Regions from separate parts of the Methylobacterium sp. Leaf100 genome, predicted to be linked through region 2. Evidence: riboswitches for the same ligand, from Rfam matches in the RefSeq annotation. Region 2 holds a riboswitch; the other holds the start of a gene.
The links. A riboswitch is a leader RNA that binds a small molecule or an ion and turns the genes downstream of it on or off. The one in region 2 is predicted to bind cobalamin.
Positions count from the first base shown of each region.

Region 1: linked by a shared signal. The riboswitch ahead of ASF25_RS10230 (CbtB-domain containing protein) and the one ahead of ASF25_RS07850 (TonB-dependent siderophore receptor) in region 2 are both predicted to bind cobalamin.

Region 1 is NZ_LMMW01000012.1:473,824-485,489, reverse strand. Features, by position in the region: gene cobN (cobaltochelatase subunit CobN) at 1-2,584, opposite strand, end outside; gene ASF25_RS10250 (DUF4349 domain-containing protein) at 2,601-3,479, opposite strand; gene cobW (cobalamin biosynthesis protein CobW) at 3,485-4,519, opposite strand; gene ASF25_RS10240 (DUF1636 domain-containing protein) at 4,516-4,908, opposite strand; gene ASF25_RS10235 (CbtA family protein) at 4,901-5,662, opposite strand; gene ASF25_RS10230 (CbtB-domain containing protein) at 5,691-5,867, opposite strand; cobalamin riboswitch at 5,920-6,117, opposite strand; gene cobU (bifunctional adenosylcobinamide kinase/adenosylcobinamide-phosphate guanylyltransferase) at 6,227-6,760, shown strand; gene cobO (cob(I)yrinic acid a,c-diamide adenosyltransferase) at 6,757-7,359, shown strand; gene ASF25_RS10215 (cobyric acid synthase) at 7,373-8,827, shown strand; gene ASF25_RS10210 (DUF3616 domain-containing protein) at 9,119-10,180, opposite strand; gene cbiB (adenosylcobinamide-phosphate synthase CbiB) at 10,216-11,217, opposite strand; gene cobD (threonine-phosphate decarboxylase CobD) at 11,218-11,666, shown strand, end outside.
Region 2 is NZ_LMMW01000011.1:4,609-16,274, reverse strand. Features, by position in the region: gene ASF25_RS07875 (efflux RND transporter permease subunit) at 1-1,623, opposite strand, end outside; gene ASF25_RS07870 (efflux RND transporter periplasmic adaptor subunit) at 1,620-2,705, opposite strand; gene ASF25_RS07865 (ATP-binding protein) at 3,059-5,290, shown strand; gene ASF25_RS07860 (response regulator) at 5,294-5,755, shown strand; gene ASF25_RS07855 (response regulator) at 5,755-7,476, shown strand; cobalamin riboswitch at 7,674-7,883, shown strand; gene ASF25_RS07850 (TonB-dependent siderophore receptor) at 8,233-10,377, shown strand; gene ASF25_RS07845 (ABC transporter ATP-binding protein) at 10,377-11,099, shown strand; gene ASF25_RS07840 (DUF3526 domain-containing protein) at 11,096-11,666, shown strand, end outside.

The DNA of each region.
Region 1 (11,666 bases), on a different contig from region 2:
GGTCCCAGACCGGGCGTACGCCCATGAGGGCCAATGCATGAGCCACGTCCTCGCCGCCGGTCCGGAGCGTCGGCGACGCCCACAGATCCATGACGATGCGGGCGGGATACTCGCCCTCGTCCTGAAGGTAGCGGCGGACCACGGCATCGGCGGCCTTGGCGCCCAGGGTCGTGGCGGCCCGCGTCGGCAGGCTGCGCGGGTCGAGGGTGGTGAGGTTGCGCCCCGTCGGCATCACGTCGGTACGGCCGCGCGAGGGCGAGCCGGCGGGACCGGGGGCGACGAAGCGACCGTCGAGGGCTGCGAGCAGTCCGTCGCGCTCGGCCGCTGCGCAGGCGGCCACGGCTTCGGAGGCCTGAGGCGCCGCCCGGCCGAAGACATGGAGCCCGTCGCGGGTGGTGACCTCGCCGAGATCGCACAGATGGGCGTCCAGCGCCGCCAGGGCATCCGGCATGGGGGTGCCGATATCGATGCCCGCCGAGGCCAGCAGTCCGGCCGAATCCGCCTCGTCCAGGATGGTGCGGGCGATGATCGCAGCGCGGCGCGGATCGAGGATGCTCGCCGCCGAGTACTCTTCCACGAGTTCGCGCAGGTGTGCCGATTCCGGGTCGAGACCCGGGCATTCGGTCTGCGGCGTGAGATGGCCGAGCGCCACGCCGCCGAGGCGGCGCTTGAGGGGGGCGGCTTCGCCGGGATCGTCGACGATGAACGGGTACACCACCGGCAGGGACCCGATCGCGCGGGCGGGCCAGCAATTCGGCGACAGGGCCACGGCCTTGCCCGGCAGCCACTCGGTGGTGCCGTGGGTTCCGAGATGGATCAGGGCGTCGAAGTTCTCGCGCAGGCCGAGATGGAAGGCGAGGTAGGCGTGGGTCGGCACCGCATCGGGGTCGTGATAGCCGGCCTTGCGGTCGGCGGCACGGCCACGATCGGGCTGGAGGAACAGGGCGACGCGGCCGTTCGGATCGCGAACACGCTTTCCACCTCCAACCTCATCCTGAGGTGCCGCGTGAGCAGACTCGCAGGAGGGTTCCAGGCATCGCAGGTCCAACTGGACCCCTCCTTCGAGGGCTCCGCTCCGCTCCGCCACCTCAGGATGAGGGTGTGGGTGGGAGGTCGGGCACACCATCGAAAAACGGAAGGCGCCGTCGACGATAAGGGGATCGGCTTCTGGCTCCCCCCAAGACGCGATCAGCGCGGCCCGATCGGCCTCCGGCAACCCCGCGAACCACGCCCGATACGCGTCGAGGGACACCGAAAAATCGCGTGGCCCGTGCGTGAGCGCGCGCATCACCGCGTCGGCTTGCGGCAGGGCGCCGGCGGCGTAGCCCGCCGCCGCGAGGTCCTCCACCATAGCTCGCGCGCTCTCGGGGGTGTCGAGGCCGACGGCGAAGCCGGCCCGGCCGCCGCGCGCCGGGTAGTCCGACAGCACCACGGCGAGCCGCCGTTCCACCCGGGGCAGGCGGGCGAGACGCACCCAGGCCGCCGCCCGGTCGGCGAGCGCCGCGATTCCCGTCGCGTAGGGACGTGCGCGGCGCTCGGAGAAGCCGTCGATTTCGGGGCCGTCCTCCTTGAACGAGATCGGGAAGCCCGAGAGCCGGCCGTCGAATTCCGGCAGGGCCACCTGCATGGCGAGGTCGGGCGCCGACATCCCCCGGGCCGAGGCGTCCCACGCGGCGTGGGCCGCGCCGAGGGTGTAGGCCTGGATCACCGGGCAATCGGCGCCGTCCAGGACGAAGCCCGCATCCTCGCGGGCCGAGAAGGCGGTCGCGGCCACGACGAGGTCGGGCTTTCGCGCCGCGATGGTGTCGCGCAACGCCGCCAGGGCCGCAGGGTCCTTGAGGCTCGAGACGGCGACCACCAGCACCTGCAGGCCGCGGGCCCGGAGTGCATCGCCCAAGGCCGCCAGGGGCGCGGCATCCCCCGACAGGATCGCCGAGCGGTAGACGACGAGGAGCGCCAGGGGCACCGTGCCCGCCTGCAAGGGCCGGCCGGCGGCCAGAGCCCGATCGCGGTCGATGGGGCCGCAGCCGGGGCAGCAGACGAAGCCGCGCGGCAGGGCCTGCGGCTCCTCCACGGTGCCGGGAAAGCCGATCTCGGCCGCGATCCGCCCGAGCATCCGGCGCAGGTTGTCGGCGCCGCCCGCCCGGAAATAGGCGTCGAGGACGGGTGCGAGATCGGGCGCCGTCGAGAAGGCATCCAGGCGATCGTCGGGCCGGTCGTCGCCCGGCAGGACGATGAGGCGAACGCCGTTCGCCCGTGCGGCGGCAGCGGCACGCTCGATGCCGTAACGCCAGTAATCGAGCCCGCCGAGGCATCGGATCACGACGCATTTCGACCGCGCGATAACCCCGTCGACGTAGAGGTCCACCGACATGGGGTGACGGAGCTTCGCGAGTTTCGCCAGACGCAGGGTCGGGGCCGGACCCTCGCCGGCTTGCGGAAATGCCGCTGCGAACGCGCCCGCGACGCCGAACAGGTCGGAATCCGTGAACGACAGGAACACGATGTCGCCCGGCGCCTGACCGAGATCGATGGCGGCTTCGCCCTCGTCGAGGGAAACCGTATCGACGCGGATCAGATGCATGGCGGGATGCGCGACCTCACAGCCGCGCCTCCGTGAGGGGCCGGCCGATCCGGGCGCGTTTGCGCCGGCGCAGCCGCCAGAGGGCGCGGACGAGGAACAGTCCGATCGCCGCCACGGGAAGCCAGGGCAGGCTGGCGACGGCGAAGCGCAGGGCGGCGCCCGCACTGGCGCCGAAGGTCTGGCCGGCCTGGCTCCAGGCTTCCTCGACGGGGGCGAAGGCACCCGCTCGCGCGCTGTCCGAGCGAAGCGAAACCGAGACGATTTCGGTATCGACGCGCCGTTGCAGGCCGCGCTGCTTCGCCTCCCCCTCCTCGATCTCGGATTGGACCTTCGAGAGTTCCTGGGCGATGCGGATGAGGTCCTCCACGCGCGTGTCCGCCTTCGCGGACAGTTCGTCGAGGCGCGCGCGATAGGCGGCGAGCTGGGCGAGCCGGCGTCCTCCGTCCGCGATGGGTGTGGTCAGGTCGTCGGCCCGTGTCGCCTGACGCCGCAGGACCACGTCGCCCGCCGCCTCGCCCGGCAGGGGGGCCGTGAGGAACGCCACGTAGGGGGCGACGGAATCGTGCGGCAACCGGACCTGGATCTGCGCCTGCGGTCGCCCCTGCGGACGCGGACCGTCGTCGATGGACGACGTGACGAGGATGCAGCCGAGGCCCGCATCGGCCTGGCAGCGGTCACGCGCCGCCGCGAAATGCGCCGCCACCCGATCGGGCGGCAGGCCGATGGTGAGGTCGTGCGTATAGGCGAGCTTGGCTGCGGTGTTGCGGGTGGGCTGGGCCAGCGCGAGGGGATTGGCGGTGTCGGGCGCCGGCGGGCGCGTGTCGGAGCAGCCCCCCAGTCCGAGGAGTACGGCAAGGCCCAGGGCCGCCGCCGCGCGGCCGTTCCGTCCCGCCATGGCGCTCATCCGGCCAGGGCGGCGGCGACCGCCGCCTGATCGAATCCCTTGAGGCCGATGACGACTAGGCGGCCGTCGCGGGCTTCCGTGCTCTTCCAGGGCCGGTCGTAGTGATGGGCGATGCGGGTGCCGACACCCTGTACGACGAGGCGCATGGGCTTGCCCGTGACTTCGGCGAACCCCTTGATGCGCAGCACGCCGGCGGTCTCTGCCGCGCGACCGACGCGGATCGCCAGGTCCTCGGCCGTGGCCGCGGCCGGGACGGGCAGGGCCACGGAGTCGAAATCGTCGTGATCGTGGTCCTCGCCCTCGCCGTGGTGCGAGGGTCTGGCGTCGAGGTCGTCCTCGGCCGCGGCGCCGAGGCCGAGGATGACGCGCGGGTCGAGGCGGCCGTGCTCGGCCTCCACCATCTTCACCGCGCGCGGCAGATGGGCCTGAACCTCGGCGCGGACCTTGGCGCGGCCGGCCGCGTCGAGGAGGTCGGCCTTGTTCATCACCACGAGGTCGGCGCAGAGGATCTGGTCCTCGAACACCTCCTCCAGGGGATTGTCGTGATCGACGTTCGTGTCCTCGGCACGCTGGGCGGCGGAGGCCGCCGGATCGTCGGCGAAGAAGCCCGCCGCCACGGCCGGACCGTCGATGACCGCGATGACGCCGTCCACGGTGACCCGCGAGCGGATCGCAGGCCACTGGAACGCCTGGACCAGGGGCTTGGGCAGGGCGAGGCCGGAGGTCTCGATAAGGATGTGCTCGGGTGGGTCGGCTCGGTCGAGGAGCTTGTTCAGGGCCGGCACGAAGTCGTCGGCCACGGTGCAGCAGATGCAGCCGTTGGCGAGCTCCACGATGTCCTCGTCTTGGCAGCCTTCGATGCCGCAGGCGGCGAGAAACGAGCCGTCGAAGCCGATATCGCCGAACTCGTTGACGATGATCGCGAGCCGCCGGCCGTTCGCGTTCTCGACGAGGTGGCGCACGAGGGTCGTCTTGCCGGCCCCGAGGAAGCCGGTGACGATGGTGCAGGGAATCTTCTCGACCAGGGTCATTCGGCGGCGTCCGTACTAGGGTGCGCCGCGAGCGGCGGGATGCGGGCGACGACGCCCTTGCGGAATTCCTGGGGCCGCGCCTTCCACGGCACGACGCCGTCGGGCGTTTCGCCGTAGAGGCCGACCCCTTCGAGGATGATCCGGGCGGATTCGGTGGCGTCGAGGTCGCCGTAGACGTAGGTCCAGCGCCCTTCCGAGGCCACCGCCACGGTGCATGGCCGCTTGCAGACGGAGAGGCACTCGACGCCTTCGATCCGCAGGCCGGTCTGGCCGTGCTCACCGACGGCCTCCCGGAGCGCGTCGAGGAGGCGCGCACCGGCGCGGGGTTCCGCCGGGTCGCCGGCCGCACGGCAGGCGGTGCAGACGTAGAGGGTGACCACGTCAGGCATGCGCCGTCGCCTTGCGACCGAACAGGGTCCAGGCCCAGCCGTAGGCGAGCCCGATGACCGCCCAGAACACGAAGGCGATCCCGAGCGAGCGTGCGGCGAACTGGGCCGCGTAGCCCGCCGGCAGGGCGGAAGCCGCGTGGCTCGTCTCGGGTGCTCCGGCGAGGTGTGGTGCCACGATCAGGACGAGGCCGCCCGCGATGGAGATCGGCGCGCGGCGGATGGCGATGAGGTAGAGCCCCATGGCGGTGGCGACGGCGGTCATCACCCACCAGAACTGACGATCGGCGAGGGGCGCGGCGTCCATGCCCGGTAGTTCCGGCGGCAGGCCGAGGGCCGGCGCCAGGGCGACGGCGAGGAAGCCCGCCACGGCGAAGCGCAGGCCGGTCTCGGGCGTCGGTTCGCGCCCGCAGGCCAGCAGCACTGCGCCGAGCAGCAGGGCATACCCGACGCCGCCCACCAGGGTGGCGAGCGCCGTGAACGCCATGCGCGGCAGTCCGGGTCCGGGCTGCCAGGCGGGCGCGGTCTCGCCGCCGGACACGCCCGGGTCCTTCACGCCGTGATCGTGTCCGCCATGCACCCGCACCACGAGGGATGCGAATCCCGGCGCGGGGGGCGATACGGGGGCTTGAGCCTGCGTCTCGTAACGCTCGGCCGCGATGATGAGCGGAGAGGTCAGGGCGAGCTGCAGGCCCGTCGCGACGATAGCCGCGAGGAAGCCGGCGACCAGGGCCGCCGACACGAGCCGGATGATCATGGGGTGTCTGCCTTCAGGCGCCAGGCGCTCAGTGGCAGGGAAAATTCTGGGTGTGGCGGAAATCGTGCGCCGCGTTGTGGAGCGCCATCGCCGGGGCGAAGCCCGCCATGAACACGAGGCCGAGGCCGAGGAACGCGGCGACGAGAACGGCCCCGAGGCGCTCGTTGGTGCGGGTGCCGGTCAGAACGAGGGTGTTGGTCGACATCGGTTGATCTCCTGGCCGCCCCGCCGGCGGCCGTGGTCGAAGGTGAGGACGAAGGTCCCCGGTGCCGGACGGCAGGTCTCCTGGCTCGCGGGTCATCCGGAACCTGCCGCCTTCCCGGATCGCTCCGGTGGCCGATGGCAGGCCCGTCGCCGCTCACAGTTGCGGGGGCAGCCGCGGTTTCAAGGCGCTTGCCCCTCACCGCGTTCCCTTTTCACCCCGTCGCCGGGGCACCGTCCGATCCCGATGCTTCTACGCGGTCGCGCGATCCCTGACAACGCGCCGCTGTGCCGTTTGCATCGCCTTTGACCACACAAGGGCGTTTCGGGCTAAAGAAGCCCCATGCGGCAGCCGTCCCCCCCATGACCGAGATATTCTCCCGTGTGACCCTCGTCCTCGGCGGCGCGCGCTCGGGCAAGAGCGTCCATGCCGAGGGGGTGATCGAGGCGCAGCCGCCACCCTGGCTGTATCTCGCAACGGCCCAGGCCTGGGACGACGAGATGCGCGACCGCATCGCCCTCCACCGCACCCGAAGGTCGGCCGACTGGATCACGCAGGACGCGCCGATCGACCTGCCCGAGGCGGTCGCGGCCGCGCGCGGACCGGTACTGGTGGATTGCCTCACCCTCTGGCTCACCAACCTGATCCTGGCGGAGGCCGACGTCGAGGCCGCGACCGGGGCGCTGCTCTCCGCTTGCGCCGACGCGCCGGGGCCGGTGGTCCTGGTCGGCAGCGAGGTCGGCCTCGGCATCGTGCCCGACAATGCCCTCGCCCGCCGCTTCCGCGACGCGGCAGGGCGGCTTCATCAGCGCCTCGCCGCACAGGCCGACCGCGTCGTGTTCATGGTGGCGGGACTGCCGATGATCGTGAAACCCCAACTTGGAGACCACGCATGAGCGACGCCGCCAACCGCCATCGGGAGAAGATGGAGAAGCGCAAGGCCGTGCAGGATGCCGAGGTGGCGGAGAAGACCATCGAGAAGGGCCTCCTCATCGTCAACACGGGTCCCGGCAAGGGCAAGACTACGGCGGCCCTGGGCCTGATGCTGAGGGCGCTGGGCCATGGCTGGCGGGTCGGCGTGGTGCAGTTCATCAAGGGCGCCTGGGACACGGGCGAGAAGCACGCGCTCAAGGCCTTCGGGAACCAGATCGACTGGCACACCCTCGGCGAGGGCTTCACCTGGGAGACCCAGGACAAGGCCCGCGACATCGCGGCGGCCGAGCACGCCTGGGCGAAAGCCCTGGATCTCATGGCCGATCCGAGCATCCGCCTCGTGGTGCTGGACGAACTCAACATCGCGCTGCGCTACGACTACCTGCCCATCGACGACGTGGTGGCGGCGTTCCGGGCCCGCCGGCCCGACCTCCACGTCATCGTCACCGGCCGCAACGCCAAGCCGGCCCTCGTCGAGGCCGCCGACCTCGTCACCGAGATGGGCTCCGTGAAGCACCACTTCGCGGCGGGCGTGAAGGCGCAGGAGGGGATCGAGTTTTGAGGTGCCGGCCGTCATGACCCGCGCCATCATGATCCAGGGCACCGGTTCGGATGTCGGCAAATCCCTCATCGTCGCCGGTCTGTGCCGCGCCTTCGCCCGGCGCGGGCTGCGGGTGCGGCCGTTCAAGCCGCAGAACATGTCGAACAACGCCGCCGTCACGGCCGATGGCGGCGAGATCGGACGGGCCCAGGCGCTTCAGGCGAGGGCCGCCGGAGTGGCGCCCTCGGTCCACATGAACCCGGTCCTCCTCAAGCCCCAGAGCGAGACCGGCAGCCAGATCGTGGTGCAGGGCCGGATGGTCGGCCAGGCCGCGGCCCGGGACTACCAGGGCTGGAAGCCGCGCCTCCTCGGGGCCGTGCTCGAAAGTTTCACCCATCTGAAAGCCGAGGCCGACCTCGTCGTGGTCGAGGGCGCCGGCTCGGCGTCGGAGGTGAATCTGCGCGCCGGCGACATCGCCAATATGGGCTTTGCCCGCGCGTCGAACACGCCGGTGATCCTGCTCGGCGACATCGACCGCGGCGGCGTCATCGCCAGCCTCGTCGGCACGAAGGTGGTGATCGACCCGGCCGACGCGGCGATGATCCGGGGCTTCCTCGTCAACCGCTTCCGCGGCGATCCGAGCCTGTTCGCCGACGGCATGGACCTCATCGCCCGCCACACGGGTTGGCCCAGCCTCGGGCTGATCCCGCATTTTCCGTCCGCCGTCCGCCTGCCCGCGGAGGACGTTCTGGGACTGGTCGGCTCCGAAGCAGGCGCGGCGGGTCGCACGGTGGTGGCCGTCCCCGTCCTGCCGCGCATCGCCAATTTCGACGATCTCGATCCTCTGCGGGGCGAGCCGAACGTCTCCGTGGTTCTGGTTCGTCCGGGGGAGCCGATCCCCGTGGCCGACCTCGTGCTCCTGCCGGGCTCGAAGACCACCATCGCGGACCTCGATGTCTTTCGGTCCGAGGGCTGGGATATCGATCTCGCCGCCCATGTCCGGCGCGGCGGCCGGGTGCTCGGCCTCTGCGGCGGCTACCAGATGCTTGGGCGCCGCCTCGCCGACCCGCACGGGATCGAGGGCGCCCCCCGGACGGTGCCGGGTCTTGGGCTCCTCGACGTCGAGACGGTGATGACCCCGGTCAAGCGCCTCGAGGCCGTCACCGGCACCTCGTTGCCCGACGGCGTACCGTTCTCGGGCTACGAGATGCACCTGGGTGATACCACCGGGCCCGACGCGGCGCGCCCGCTCGTTCGTTTCACCGATGGGCGCCTGGACGGGGCGATTTCGGCCGACGGCCGGGTCGCCGGCACCTACGTGCATGGCCTGTTCGCCGACGACGCGCAGCGCGCCGCGTGGCTCGCGCGCCTCGGCGCCCGGTCCGGCGGCCACGCCTACGAGGCGGGGATCGAGACCGTGCTCGACGCGCTCGCCGACCACCTAGAAGCCCATGTGGATTGCGACCGGCTGCTCGTCCTGGCGGCGTAGCGGGTCAGGCGTGGGGCGATCTTTGCGGAGGACTGGCGCGGCTGCCGGCATCGCCGTCATCGACTCCGTCGGCAATTCCCGCGGCTTCATCGTGCAGGATGCCACGCCGCGCATCCGCACTGGCGCGCCTTGGCCCCGGTCTAGGACCTCGCGGGTTGTCTCGGGCTGCGGGCCTGATGGTTCTCGGTACTGTCGGTGCTCCGCCGCGGTACTGCGCGTCGAAGCACGCCGGCGGTCGGTCAGGCCGGAGCAATATCGGTTCGACCCGTCCTGATGCGCCGAGCCGGCCGCCTATGGGATCGCCACCGCATATTCGCGCGGACCACCGTTCAGTATGCTGTCGAACACCACCAGCACCCGGCCTGGGCCGAGGCGCACGACGCCTTCGGGCTTCGCCCTGGAATCGTCGCCGTCCAATGGCGCAAGGGTGCCGAGCGCCGTGACCTTGCCGGACGACGGATCCGCGAGGAACAGCCCATAAGGCACCGACAAGCCGTTGCGGGTCGGACCCGAGAGGACGAGAAGGCGCCCGTCCGGCAGGGTGGTGAGATCGCGGATGCCGGCATCGGCCCCGAGGGCGAGGGGGATCGTCGTCGGTTTGACGTCGAGCGGCGCGTCGCCGGGGGCGAACAGGGGCGCGACGGGTACGGAGACGAGGAAGGCCCGTCCGTCGATGACGGGCGCGCGGAGACCCGCGTAGAGAGTGTCGCCGATGACCGCGAGGCCCTCGACGTTGAGACCGGAGAGCGGTTTGCCGCCCTCGCGGGGTTCCAGATCCTTCAGAAAATACGCGCCCACCGTATCGGCATTTCGCAGGGCGTCGCCGAGGCGGTAGGTCGTCTCCACCCTGGTCCCGGTGGCGTCGGCGCGCAGGCGCGCGAGGATCGCGGTGGAGAGCTTGAACTCCCGCCCCCGACGGCTGCAGCCATGCGAGCCGGTGACGTAGAAGTCGGGTGCCGCATACGCCACGGCCTCGCCGTCCATCTCGCGGTACGCGCCTTGGCCCAGGGTGCAGTCGCCCGTGGTCGGGGGCGCGCCGACGGTGGTGGTGGGCGGCTTGCGGCCGACGATGTCGACGACGGCGCCCGGGGTCAGCGTCGTGCCCTGGAGGGTGACGAACTGGGCGCCCGCCGCCTCGTCGTCCACCACGACGCAGTTGCGCCGACCGGCTTCGGCCGGCGCGCAGGCGATGCCGCTGATGTCCTCGGCCGGCTTGGTCTTCTTCTTCGTGATCTCGCCCGCCAGTCCCTCGGCGACGGCGTAGGGCTGCCCCACGGGCTGCAGCATCTCGGCCCGGGCCGGCGACAGGAACGCCAGTCCCCATGCGGCAGCGAAGAGGGAAGGACGAATCATGCGGTATCTCCGACGGACGGGCGGCGTCGCCGTGCTCATAGCAGCGCAACCGCGACGAGGGCGAACGTCACCGCGGTGAGGCCGAACAGCAGGAGGCACGCCGTGCGATAGAGGGCGAGCGCCCGCTCCACGTCGGCCGGGCCCGCCTCGGCGCGGCCATCGCCCATCCAGGCATCCTCGACTAAGGTCGCGCCGTAGACGCGCGGACCGGCGAGCCGTAGGCCGAGGGCTCCGGCCATGGCGGCCTCGGGCCACCCGGCGTTGGGCGAGCAGTGGCGTCGGGCGTCGCGCCGGAGGGCCCGCCATGCCGCGCCCGGCGAGGCGCCGCTCTGAAACAGCGCCGCCACGACGATGAGTCCGCCGGCGAGGCGCGAGGCCGGCAGGTTGACGAAGTCGTCCAGGCGGGCGGCGGCCCAGCCGTACGCTTCGTGGCGCGGGGTGCGATGGCCGATCATGCTGTCGGCGGTGTTGATCGCCTTGTAGAGCGCGCCGCCCGGCAGGCCGCCGACGCCGATCCAGAATGCCGGCGCCACGATCCCGTCGGAGAAGTTCTCGGCGAGACTCTCGATGGCGGCCCGGCAGATGCCGGCCTCGTCGAGGGTTTCGGGATTGCGTCCGACGATCATCGACACGGCGACGCGCCCGCCCGTCAAGCCGTCGTCACGAAGATCCGCCGCCACGCGGGCGACGTGGTCGTGCAGGCTACGTTGGGCCGGCAGGCTGGCGCAGAGCAGGCCGAGGGCCACGAGGCCGCCCCAGTTGCCGAACAGCGCCGCGGTGGCCGTGAGCCCGAAGGCGGTCCCGGCCACCGCGGCAAGAAGCAGGACCAGCCCAAACACGCCCATGATCCGGCGGCGGTTCTGGCGACCCGTGTTCAGCCCCCCGTCGAGCCGGCCGATGAGGGCGCCGATCCAGGTGACAGGGTGGCCGAGCGCCCTGTAGAGCCGGTCGGGATAGCCGGCGGCCGCCTCGACGGTCAGGGCGAGCAGCAGGATGGCGAGCGTATCGGGCGGATGGGTGAAGGCGGTCCAGGGCATGTGGGTTCGGTCAGCGAGCCAGTCCCCATCGCGCATGGCGGCGATCTCGACGCGGCGCGCACCCTGTTCCCGGATGCGCCGACACCGTGGATCGACCTCTCGACGGGGATCAATCCGGTGCCCTACCCGTGTCCGCCCCTCGAGGCCAGCGTGTTCCACCGCCTGCCGTCGTCGGCCGACCTCGCGGCCCTGAACGCGGCGGCGGCCCGGGCCTACGGTGTCGCCGATCCGCGCGGGATCGCGGCCGCCCCCGGCACGCAGATCCTCATCGAGACCCTGCCGCGCCTGTGGCCCCGCGCCCGTGTCGCCGTGGTGGGGCCGACCTATGCCGAGCACGCGGCCGCGTGGGGGAGGGCCGGCCATTCCGTCGTGGCCGTGTCGACGCTCGACGCGGAGGCCGACGTCGTGGTGGTGGTCAATCCGAACAACCCCGACGGGCGGACCTGGGA
Region 2 (11,666 bases):
CACCACGGCCAGGGCGAAGAGCCCGACCGTGATGCCGGCGGCGAGCCACTTGTGGTCGACGGACAGGCGCACGAGGCGGCGCAGGCGCTCGTAGTTCTTCGTGGCGTAGATCGCGTCGTGGCCGCCTTCGACCTTCTCGATATTCGGCAGCAGCTTGACGCCGAGATACGGCGTGAAGGTCACGGCCACGATCCACGAGATGATCAGCGAGAAGGCCACCACCCAGAAGATGTTGCCTGCGTACTCGCCCGCCGTGGAAGCGGCGAAGCCGACTGGCAGGAAGCCCGCGATGGTGACCAGGGTGCCGGTCAGCATCGGCGCGGCCGTGGCGCTCCAGGCATGGGTCGCCGCCTCGATGCGGTCGGCGCCTTCCTCCATGCGCACCACCATCATCTCGATGGCGATGATGGCGTCGTCGACGAGGAGGCCGAGCGAGATGATGAGCGCACCGAGGGTGATGCGGTCGAAGTCGCGGCCCGTGACCATCATGACGACGAACACGGCCGAGAGGGTGAGCGGCACGGCCAGCGCCACCACGATGCCGACCCGGAAGCCGAGCGCCACCAGGGACACGAAGATCACCACGCCGAGTGCCGTGAAGAACTTGACCATGAACTCGTGGATCGCGTCGTCGATGACCTTGGCCTGATCGGTGATCTTGGTGAAGCCGATGCCGAGAGGCGTCTCGTGATGGATCGCCACCTCCTCGGCGTTGAGGGCTGCGCCGAGCTTGAGGCCGTTGAAGCCGGGCTTCATCACGAGTCCAAGCATCAGGGCGGGCTCGCCGTCGTTGCGGATCTCGAAGCTCTTCGGGTCCTCGTAGCCGCGCTTGACCTCGGCGATGTCGCCGAGCTTGAGGCTGCGGTCGCCGGCCGCGACCGGCAGGTCGCGGATCGCGTCGAGCCCGTCGATGGCCCCGTCGAGGCGCAGGTAGACGCGCGGACCCGCCGCCTCGACGAAGCCGGCCGGGGTCACGTCGTTCTGGTTGGAGAGCGCCGCCAGGAGTTGCTGGCCGGTGATGCCGAGGGTGGCGAGGCGTTGGTAGGAGATCTCGACGAAGATCTTCTGCGCCTGCTCGCCCAGGATGTTGATCTTTTCGACGCCGTTCACGCGGAGCAGACGCTGGCGCAGGTCCTCGGCGCGCAGCACCAGCTGGCGGTGGGGCAGGCCGTGGGCCTGCACGGCGTAGAGAGCGAAGTAGATGTCCGAGAACTCGTCGTTGAACAGAGGCCCGAGCACCCCACGCGGCAGGCTGGAGGCCTGGTCGGAAAGCTTCTTGCGGGTCTGGTAGAACTCCGATTGGAGCTTGGCCGGGGGCATGTTGTCCTTGAAGATGACCTTGGTCACCATCAGGCCGGGGCGTACCGTGGTCTCGGCCCGGTCGTAGTAGACGAGCTCCTGCAGGCGCTTCTCCAGGGGGTCGGCGACCTGGCGCTGCATCTCTTCCGCCGTGGCGCCGGGCCAGGCGGCCGAGACCGTCATGACCTTGACGGTGAAGGCCGGGTCCTCCGCCCGCCCGAGCTTGCCGAAGGCGAAGAAGCCGGCCCCCGTGAGTGCGATGATCAGGAACAGGGTGACCGCCCGCTCGCGGACCGCCAGGGCGGAGAGGTTGAGGCCGTTCATCGCACGGCCCCGGTCAGGCTCGGAGGCGCTTGGCGCACCTTCTGGTCGGCTTTGAGGAGATGGGCGCCGAGCGCCACGATCCGGTCGCCGGCGCTCAGGCCCGTGACGATCTCCGCGCGTTCCTCGCCCATGCGGGCGACCTTGACGGCCTGCGGGCGCACCGTCTCGGTGGCGGCGTCGTAGCGCCAGACCGCCGTGCCGTGCCCCTGGTCGAACAGCGCGCCCAAGGGAACTTCCACCCGCTCGGAACGGACCGCATCGAGGGCTTTGAGCTGCAGGGTGACGGTGGCACCGAGCGGCGCGTCCTCGCCGCCGCCGGACAGGATGTACCGCGCCCGGTAGGTGCGTGTGGCGGGATCGGCGGTGGCCGACAGCTCGCGCAGTCGCGCCGGGTAGGTCGCCTCACCCTCCGCATAGAGCGTCGCGGAAGCCTCGCCCTGCGCCAGGCGCCGGCTGCCCTCGGGCAGGAACACCTCGGCCTCACGGGATCCGTCGCGGGCGAGCCTCACCACCGTCTGACCGGCCGCAACCACCTGGCCGGGCTCGGAGGGTACCTCCATCACCACGCCGTCCGCATCGGCCTTGAGCTCGGAATAACCGGCCTGGTTCTCGATCTGGCCGGCCTGGGCCTGCGCATTGGCGAACTGGGCGATGGCGGAATCGGCGGCACCCTTGTTCTGATCGTAGGTCTGCTTCGAGGTCCAGCCGTCCGATACGAGCTTGCGGCTGCGCTCCTCGTCGGCCCGGGCCTTGATCATCTGCGCACGCGCCGCTTCGACGGAGGCGCGCGCGGCATTGAGCGCGAGGGTGAAGTCGGTCCGATCGAGGCGCATCAGCGGCTGGCCACGCGTCACCCGGTCGCCCGGATCGACGAGGCGCTCGAAGATCTTGCCGCCGACCCGGAAGCTGAGGTTGCTCTCGGTGCGGGCTCGGATCACCCCGGTGTAGCGGGCGACGCCCCCCACCCCGGGCACGACCGCGACGGTCTGCACCAGCGGTGGCTCCGGAGACACGGCGGTCTCGGCCGGCGAGCAGGCCGCGAGCGCCAATGCGCTCAGCCCAAGCACCCATCTCGCATCCATGCCCGCCTCCTCGCACCGAACCGGCACGTTTTAAATTATGTTCGACATTTATTATGGCGCGACGCTGCCGTCAATGGTCGCTGCGCGCGCTTCCGGGACTGCGACGGAGCGGCGGCGCGGCGCGTGCTCCCACGAAAGCCGGAACCTCCGATCGCAGCGACCGGATGGCGGTCCCGGTCGAGCTCGGTCGGGCCCATCGCACGGATGTGACTTTTGAGCCCTCACAAACGGACCGATCCGTGGCGTTGGCGCGTAGGCGGGGAAGTTACGCAGTGTTACATGATCCTAAACCTCCGGCTCCGACGAGCCGCCATCGCGGGAGACTGTTCCGGTTGAAGCCACGGATGGACACGATGCCGAGGATCGACCTCACGGCCTGCGACCGCGAGCCCATCCACATCGTCGGCAGCGTGCAGCCCCACGGCTTCCTGCTGACCCTGGACGCAGCGAGCCTCGTCGTGGCGCAGGCCAGTGCGAACGCGCCGGCTCGGGTCGTCGCCGGCGCGAGCCTCGATGCTGTCCTGCCCGAGTTGGTCGCGGTGGTGCGCCGTTACCTCGACGCTGCGCCGGCCGAGGACGGGGCCCACTACCTGCGCACGGTGACGCTCGGCCCGGCGGGTGCGCGGCAGACCTACGAGGTCGCGGCGCACCGGGTCGACGACCTCGTCGTGCTCGAACTCGAAGAGGCGGATGCCTCCGTCGAGGAAGGGCTCGATGCCCTGACGCCACGGCTGCGTGCCTTCGTACAGCGTCTGCGGGTGGCCCGCTCCATCGAGGAGCTCTGCGACATCGTCGCCGAGGATATCCGGCACATCACCGGCTTCGATCGGGCGCTGGTCTACCGTTTCGACCGGGACTGGCACGGCACCGTGCTGGCCGAGAACGGAAACGGGGTCCTGCCGTCCTACCTCGATCTGCGCTTTCCCGCCTCCGACATCCCGGCCCAGGCGCGTGAACTCTACCGCCGCAACCGCCTGCGCATCATCCCGGATGCCGGATACGCGGCGGTCCCGATCACGCCGCCCCTGACGCCGGCGGGTACGCCCCTCGATCTCAGTCAATCCGTCCTGCGCAGCGTCTCGCCCGTGCACGTCGAGTACATGCGCAACATGGGCACGATGGCGTCCATGTCGGTGTCGATCCTCGTCGACGACACGCTCTGGGGCCTGATCTCCTGCCACAACCGCACCCCGCACCGGGTGCCCCTGCAGGCGCGCAACGCCTGCGACGTCCTCACCCAGATCTTCGCCCTGCAACTCTCCGCCCGCGAGCGGGGCGCCCAGGCCGAGCAGCGCTTGGCGCTCGGGGCGGTCCAGGCGCGGCTTCTCGGGTTCATGGCCGAGGAGGACAGCTTCGTCGACGGTTTGTTGAAGCATCCCGACGACGTCCTGGCGCTGGTGAACGCGGCGGGAGCCGCCATCGTCACGGGCGACCATTGCCGCGTCATCGGCACGACGCCTTCCGAGGCCGAGGTCCGGACCCTGTACGACTGGCTCTCGGTCGAGGGCGATGCGGCGGAGGTCTTCGCCACGGAGTCGCTGTCGGAGCTTCTGCCGGCGGCCGCGGCTTTCGCCACCGAGGCCAGCGGCCTGCTCGCGATCTCGGTTTCCAAGAAGTACGCGAGCTACATCCTCTGGTTCCGGCCGGAGGTGGTGCGGACGGTGAAGTGGGGCGGCAATCCGGTCAAGCCGGCGACGCCCGATCCGGAGGGCGGCCCCGACCGCCTGCATCCGCGAAAGTCGTTCGAGATCTGGAAGGAAACGCTGAAGGGGCGCGCGCTCCCCTGGAGCGTCCCGGAGATCGAGGCGGCCAAGGATCTGCGCGCCTCGGTCCTCGGGATCGTGCTGCGCCGGGCGGAGGAACTGGCCGCGCTGAGCGAGGAGCTCCAGCGCTCCAACAAAGAGCTGGAGGCATTCTCCTACTCGGTCAGCCACGACCTGCGGGCCCCGTTCCGCCACATCGTCGGCTACTCGAACCTCCTGAAGACGCGCGAGGGCGCCAACCTGTCGGACAAGGGCCGGCACTACGTCGACACCATCATCGAGGCGGCGTTCTCGGCCGGAACCCTCGTGGACAACCTGTTGGCCTTCTCGCAGATGGGCCGCAACGCCCTGAACCGGGTATCGGGCGACATGAACGCCCTGGTTGAGGAGGTCCGGCGCAAGGTTCTGCGCGATGCGGCGCCCGCACACGTCGTGCGCTGGGAGATCGGGCCCCTGGGCCGTGCCTACGCCGACCCGTTCATGCTGCGCCTCGTCATCGAGAACCTGCTTTCGAACGCGCTGAAGTACAGCCGGAACCGACCCGAGGCGGTCATCGAGATCGGACGGCTTCCCCCAAAAGACGGCGAGGCCGTCTTCTTCGTCCGCGACAACGGGGTCGGCTTCGACATGACCTATGTCGACAAGCTCTTCGGCGTGTTCCAGCGCCTGCACCGAGTCGAGGAGTTCGAGGGCACCGGCATCGGGCTCGCCAACGTGCGCCGCATCGTCGAGCGCCATGGCGGCCGGACCTGGGCCGAGGGCCGGCTCGGCGAGGGCGCGACCTTCCACTTCACGCTGCCCTTGCGGGGCGAGGCACCCTGAGAGATGGCCAACCTGAAACCGATCCTTCTCGTCGAAGACAATCCCAACGACATCGAGCTCACGCTCGCGGCACTGGAAGCGGGTCAGCTCGCCAACGAAATCGTCATTTGCCGGGACGGGGCGGAGGCCCTCGATTTCGTCTACAGGCGCGGCGCACACGTGAACCGGGCGTTGCAGGACCCGGCCGTGATCCTGCTCGACCTGAAGCTGCCCAAGGTCGATGGCTTGGAGGTCCTGGCCAAGGTGAAGGGCGATCCGCAGACCCGGTCCATCCCGGTGGTGATGCTCACCTCCTCGCGCGAAGAGACCGACGTGGTGCGCTCCTACGACCTCGGGGTGAACGCATTCGTGGTGAAGCCCGTTGGGTTCAACGAATTCTTCTCGGCCATCCAGGAACTCGGCGTGTTCTGGGCCGTCCTGAACGAGCCGCCGCCGCACAAGGGAGGCTGGCCATCGAACACCTGATGGACGCCGACGACGCGATCCGCATCCTCCACCTGGAGGACAGCGATCTCGACGCCGAACTGGTGGAGGCCGCCCTCGACGGCATGGGGCGCCCCTACGTGATCGATCGGGTGATGGACCGCCCCGATTTCGCCGCCGCCGCCCTACCGGGCCGTCATGACTTGATCCTCGCGGATTTCGTCCTGCCGACCTTCGACGGCATCAGCGCCCTCGCCGTCGCACGGGAGCAGTGCCCGGACACGCCGTTCGTCTTCGTGTCCGGCACCCTCGGCGAGGAGACCGCCGTCGAGGCGTTGAAGAACGGCGCCGTCGACTACATCACGAAGCAGCGCCTCGAGCGTCTTCCACGCACCGTCCTGCGGGCGTTGGCGGAGGCCCAGGCGAAGGCCGACAAGCGTCGGGCGGAGGCCGCGCTTCAGGCGCTCAACGATACGCTGGAACTCCGCATCGCCGAGCGGACGCGGGAACTCGCCACCTCGAACGCCGAATTGCAGATGCAGATCGTCGAGCGCGAGCGGGTGGAAGAGGCCCTGCGCCTCGCCCAGCGCCTGGAGGCCGTCGGGCAGCTCACGAGCGGTGTCGCGCACGACTTCAACAACCTGCTCACCGTCATCTCGGGCAACATCGAGTTCCTCGGGCGCGAGGTCTCGACCGAGCGCTCGAAGCGTCGGCTCGCGATGATGAAGGGAGCGGCGGATCGGGGCGCGAATCTCACGGCGCAGCTCCTTGCCTTCTCCCGCCGCCAGAGGCTGGAGCCCACCCCGGTCAGTCTGAACCAGACCGTCGCCTCCATGCGCGACCTGCTCCAGAGCTCCATTGGCGGCGCGGTGCGCATCGAGACGACCCTGCAGCCCGACCTATGGCCGGCCTTGGTGGATGCGACCCAGATCGAACTCGTCATCCTCAACCTCGCCATCAACGCGCGCGACGCCATGGTGGTCGGGGGATGTCTGACCATCGAGACGGCCAACGTCACGGTCACCGGCCCCCAGACGCGCCCCGAGCAGCCGATGCCGGGCGAGTACGTGATGGTGGCCGTCAGCGACACGGGAACGGGCATGCCGCCGGAGGTGGTGGCGCGCGCCTTCGAGCCGTTCTTCACCACCAAGGAGGTGGGCAAAGGTTCGGGGCTCGGGCTCGCCCAGGCCTACGGCTTCGTGAAGCAGTCCGGCGGCGGCATCCGCATCGACACGATCGTCGGGGAGGGGACCTCGATCCGAGTCTACCTGCCCCGCGTCGAGGACGGAACGAGCGCCGTCCACGAGGCCCCCCACATGACCGCATGCGGGCTTGGCCGCTTGCCGGGCGGACAATCGGTCCTGCTCGTCGTCGATGACGACACGGCTGTGCGCGAGGTCACCACCACCCGCCTCGCGGAGGCCGGTCACGCGGTGCGCGAGGCGGGCTCGGGCCTCGCGGGACTGGCGTCCCTCGAGGCGGACCCTTGCGTCGATCTCGTGGTGCTGGACTTCGCGATGCCGGGCATGAATGGGGCCGAGGTCGCCACCGAGATCCGCAAACGCTGGCCCAGCCTGCCGATTCTGTTCGTCACCGGCTATGCGGACACCACGGCCCTGATGAAGGTCGGCGCGGTCGGCGCCGACAGTATCGTTCAGAAACCGTTCCGGGACGGCGAGTTGGAACGCAAGGTCGGGGAGGCCATCGTGAATCGACCCGCGCCCGGTCTGCGCCTGGTCTCGGGCGGCTCCTCCGGCAGCTGAATTGATCGTCCGCCCCGGATCCGCGGGTTTCGAGGAAGACAGCCGGCTGGCGTCCTGGACCTCGCCGCCTTCGTCCTCGGTGTGCGCGGCGCCGGGGCTCGCCATGATCCTGCGTGTCTCGGCCCGGCAGGTCTCGCGCCGTGACGTTCCGATCGGCGGCCGAGGGCGCTCGGCCTTGACTTCTCCGGACCCGGATGGAACCGTACAGCCGTCAAGGTTCTCGCGGTCCTCGGATCGCGAGCTAAGAGGGAATTCGGTCGAGCCTATCGGGGCGATGCCGAAGCTGCCCCCGCAACTGTGAGCGGTGAGCCGCTGCCGAGAACGGTCACTGGTGCCATGCACCGGGAAGGCCAGGCAGAGGCGTCGATCCGTGAGCCAGGAGACCTGCCTTGGCGACGAACGTCTCTCGGGCGGGGTGCTCCGGTGGGTCGCATGATCGACGTCGGCCCGTCATGGTCGGCGCGCGCCCGTGCTGCTCGGCCTGACACGTCCAGAACCATTTGGATGGTGTTGATGGCCGCGATCGATCACCCCTTTCCCGAAAGCGTTCCCGCTCAGAACCGGCCCGGCGACACGGAGCCCGTGCCCGAACTCGGCTTGCTTGGTTTCGGCGTGCAAGGTTTCAGCTTGCATGGTCAAGCTTCGCAACGTAATAATGTTTCAAACGCCATTCAGGCTCCTGAGCCGGTGCCGGGGGGCGTCCCGTCATCGGGCGACGGGCTGGAGCGGCGCTCATCCCGTTCGAGACCCGATACGATGCTCCTGAAAAACGGCCTGCGCCTCGGCGTCGCCCTCGCGGCCCTGTCCCTGACGCCGTCGGTCCGTGCCGAGGAGACGGCGGTCACCCTGGAGACGCTCACGGTGGAGGGCGCCGGCATCGGCCTCAACGTGCCGGAAGGCGCCATCGGGTTGATCGGACCGACGCCGGGCTTCAGCGCGGCCCGCGCCGTGAGCAGCACGAAAACCGACACGCCCCAGCGCGACGTGCCCCAGGTCGTCACGGTTGCCTCGCGCGAGGTCATCACCGATCTGGCCGCGACGCGAGTCGACCGGGTGTTCAACTACACCCCCGGCGTCGCCCAGCAGAACAACTTCGGCGGCCTGACGGTCTTCAGCTACGCCGTGCGCGGCGTGACCACGTCCGAGATCTTCAAGAACGGCTTTGCCATCAACCGAGGGTTCCCGCCGCCGCCCGACACCCAGAACGTCGAGCGCATCGAGGTCCTGAAGGGCGCGGGCGGCGCCCTGTTCGGGCGCAGCGATCCGGGCGGCGTGGTCAACATCATCACCAAGCAGCCGACCGCCGAACGCTTCGTCGAGATGGGCGGCCTCTGGGGCAGCTTCGAGCAGTTCCGCGGCACCGTGGATGCCGGCGGCGCCCTCAACGAGGACAAGACGGTCCAGTACCGCTTCAACTTCGCGGGCGGGCGCCAGAACAGCTTTCGCGATTTCGTCGACGGCGACCGGCTGTTCGTGGCGCCGTCCCTCAGCTGGCAGATCACGCCCGACACCAAGGTCACCGTCGAGACCGAATTCGTGCGCAACCGCATCGTGTTCGACCGGGGCGTGATCGCCATCAACCGGCAGCTCGGCTTCCTGCCGATCTCGCGCTTCCTCGGCGAGCCGGGCCAGAGCACCGAGCAGACTTCGAACACCCTGCAGGTCCGCTTGGAGCACCGCTTCGACGCCGATTGGCAGATGCGGCTCGGCGCACATTTCAACACCGGCACCCTGGAGGGCGAATCCGCCGAGGTCCGGAGCATCGCGGCCGACAATCGCACCGTTGCCCGCGACCGCAACTTCCGGGACTACCGCTGGGACACCGCCATCGGCCAGGCCGAGGTGGTGGGCCGCTTCGCCACCGGCCCCCTGGCGCACACCCTGCTGCTCGGCTTCGAGCGCGAGAGCACCGACAGCCGCACGGTCTATCTGCGCTCGAACGTCCGGCAGAACCCGTTTTCCATCGACATCTACAACCCGCGCTACGGCCAGCCCCTGCCGCCGCTCACCATCCCGCGCAACAACCTCGAGCGGGTGACCAATACGGCCCTCTACGCCCAGGACCAGATCGCGCTCAGCCCCGAATGGAAGGCGCTGCTCGGCGTCCGGTTCGATTTCTTCGAGCAGTCGTTCCGCGAGCGCATTCCGCGCAGCGACGTCGAGCAGTCGCGGGCCGCCGCGACGCCCCGCGCCGGACTCGTCTATCAGCCGCTCCCCGAACTCGCCCTCTACACCAATGTCGGCACGAGCTTCCGGCCGAACATCGGCCCAGATGCGGCGGCGGCCTCGCGCGGGGTGCCGTTCGCCCCCGAGACGGGCATCGGCTACGAGGTCGGCGCCAAGCTCGACCTCTATGGCGGGGCGCTCGGCCTCACCGGTGCGGCGTTCCATATCGAGCGTGAGAACGTACTGACGCCCGACCCCAACAACAGCGGCTTCTCCCTCGCGGCGGGCGGGGTGCGCAGCCAGGGCTTCGAACTCACGGCCACGGGCCAGATCTCGCCGGAGCTGCGCCTCATCGGCGGCTACGTCTACGCCGACGCCGTAGTGACGAAGGACAACGTCCTGCCCGTGGGTGCCCCCCTCATCAACATCCCCAAGCACAGCGGCAGCCTGCTCGCCGTCTATGAAGTCCAGTCCGGCCCCTACGCGGGCCTCGGGATCGGGGGCGGCGTGCGTGGGGTCGGCGAACGCGCCGGCGACGCGGGCGGCACCGGTTTCGTCCTGCCGGCCTACGTGGTCGCCGACGCGCTGGCGTATTACCGCTACGAGAACATCCGCTTCGGCTTCAACGTCGAGAATATCTTCGACAGTGAGATCTACGAGAGCTCGCTCAACGTGTTCCGGGTCTATCCCGGCGCACCGCGACGCTTCACCGGCACCGTCTCGGTGCGGTTCTGATGCTGGAGTCGCGCGAACCGGTCCTGGCGATCGGCGACGTCGTCATGACCTTCGGCGGTCGCAGGGCCCTCGACGGCCTGACCCTGACGTTACATGCGGGCGAAGTCTTCGCCCTGCTCGGCCCCAACGGGGCCGGCAAGACCACGACCATCAACCTCATCCTGGGTTTCCTGAAAGCGGAGAGCGGGACGGTCCGGGTCTGTGGAATCGATGCGGGCGCCGCCCCCATCGCGGCGCGGGCGGCCATCGCCTACATCCCCGAGCAGGTGGCGCTCTATCCCACGCTCTCGGGCCGGGAGAACCTGCGCTACTTCACGACGCTGGCGGGGCTCGCCCTGTCTCGCGACGCGGCCGACCGCCTGCTGGCGCAAGCTGGTCTCGCGACCGAGGCGCACGCGCGCAAGGCCGCGACCTATTCGAAGGGCATGCGCCAGAAGGTCGGCATCGCCATCGCCCTGGCGCGCCGCGCCCGGCTGCTGCTCCTCGACGAGCCGACCTCGGGCCTCGATCCGAGCGCGTCGGCGGATTTCTCGGCCGTGGTCCGGGCGGCCGCCGCCCGCGGCACAACCGTGCTGATGGCGACCCACGACCTCTACCGGGTCAAGGAGGTCGCCGACCGGGTCGGCGTGCTCCAGACCGGACGCATCGTCGAGGAGATCAGCCCGGCACACCTCGACCATGCGGCGTTGGAGCGCCTCTACATCGAGCGGCTCGCGTCGTGAGGCTGGTCCGGGCCGAACTCGGTCAGCTCCTGCGCGACGCCCGCCTGCGCTGGATCGGCGCCGTCCTGGTGGTACTCCTCGGCGTGGCCCTCGCCGGAGCCTGGCGACAGGCCGTGCGCGATGCCGGCGATGTGAGAGCGATCGCGCAGGCCGAGCGCGGACGCTGGCTCGGCCAGGACGCCAAGAACCCGCATTCGGCCGATCATTACGGGCTGTGGGTGTTCAAGCCGTCCGCGCCGCTCGCGATCCTGGATCCCGGCATCGAGCCCTATACCGGCCGCATGGTCCGCATCGAGGCCCACCTGTTCAACGATGCGGTCTTCCGGGCGGTCCAGGACGCCAACCCGCTCGCGCGCGCCGGCCTCGGCAGCGTCGCCGACATCGTCCAGCTCATCGTGCCCCTGGCCGCGATCCTCCTCGGCTTCTCCGCCTTCGCCGCCGACCGCGAGCGCGGTACCCTGCGGCTGGCACTCGGCAACGGCGCTGCGCCAGGCCGGCTGTTCATGGCCCGCTTCGGCGCGCTCCTCGCCGCCCTGGCCCTCCTCGTCGGCCTGCCGTTGCTCGTCC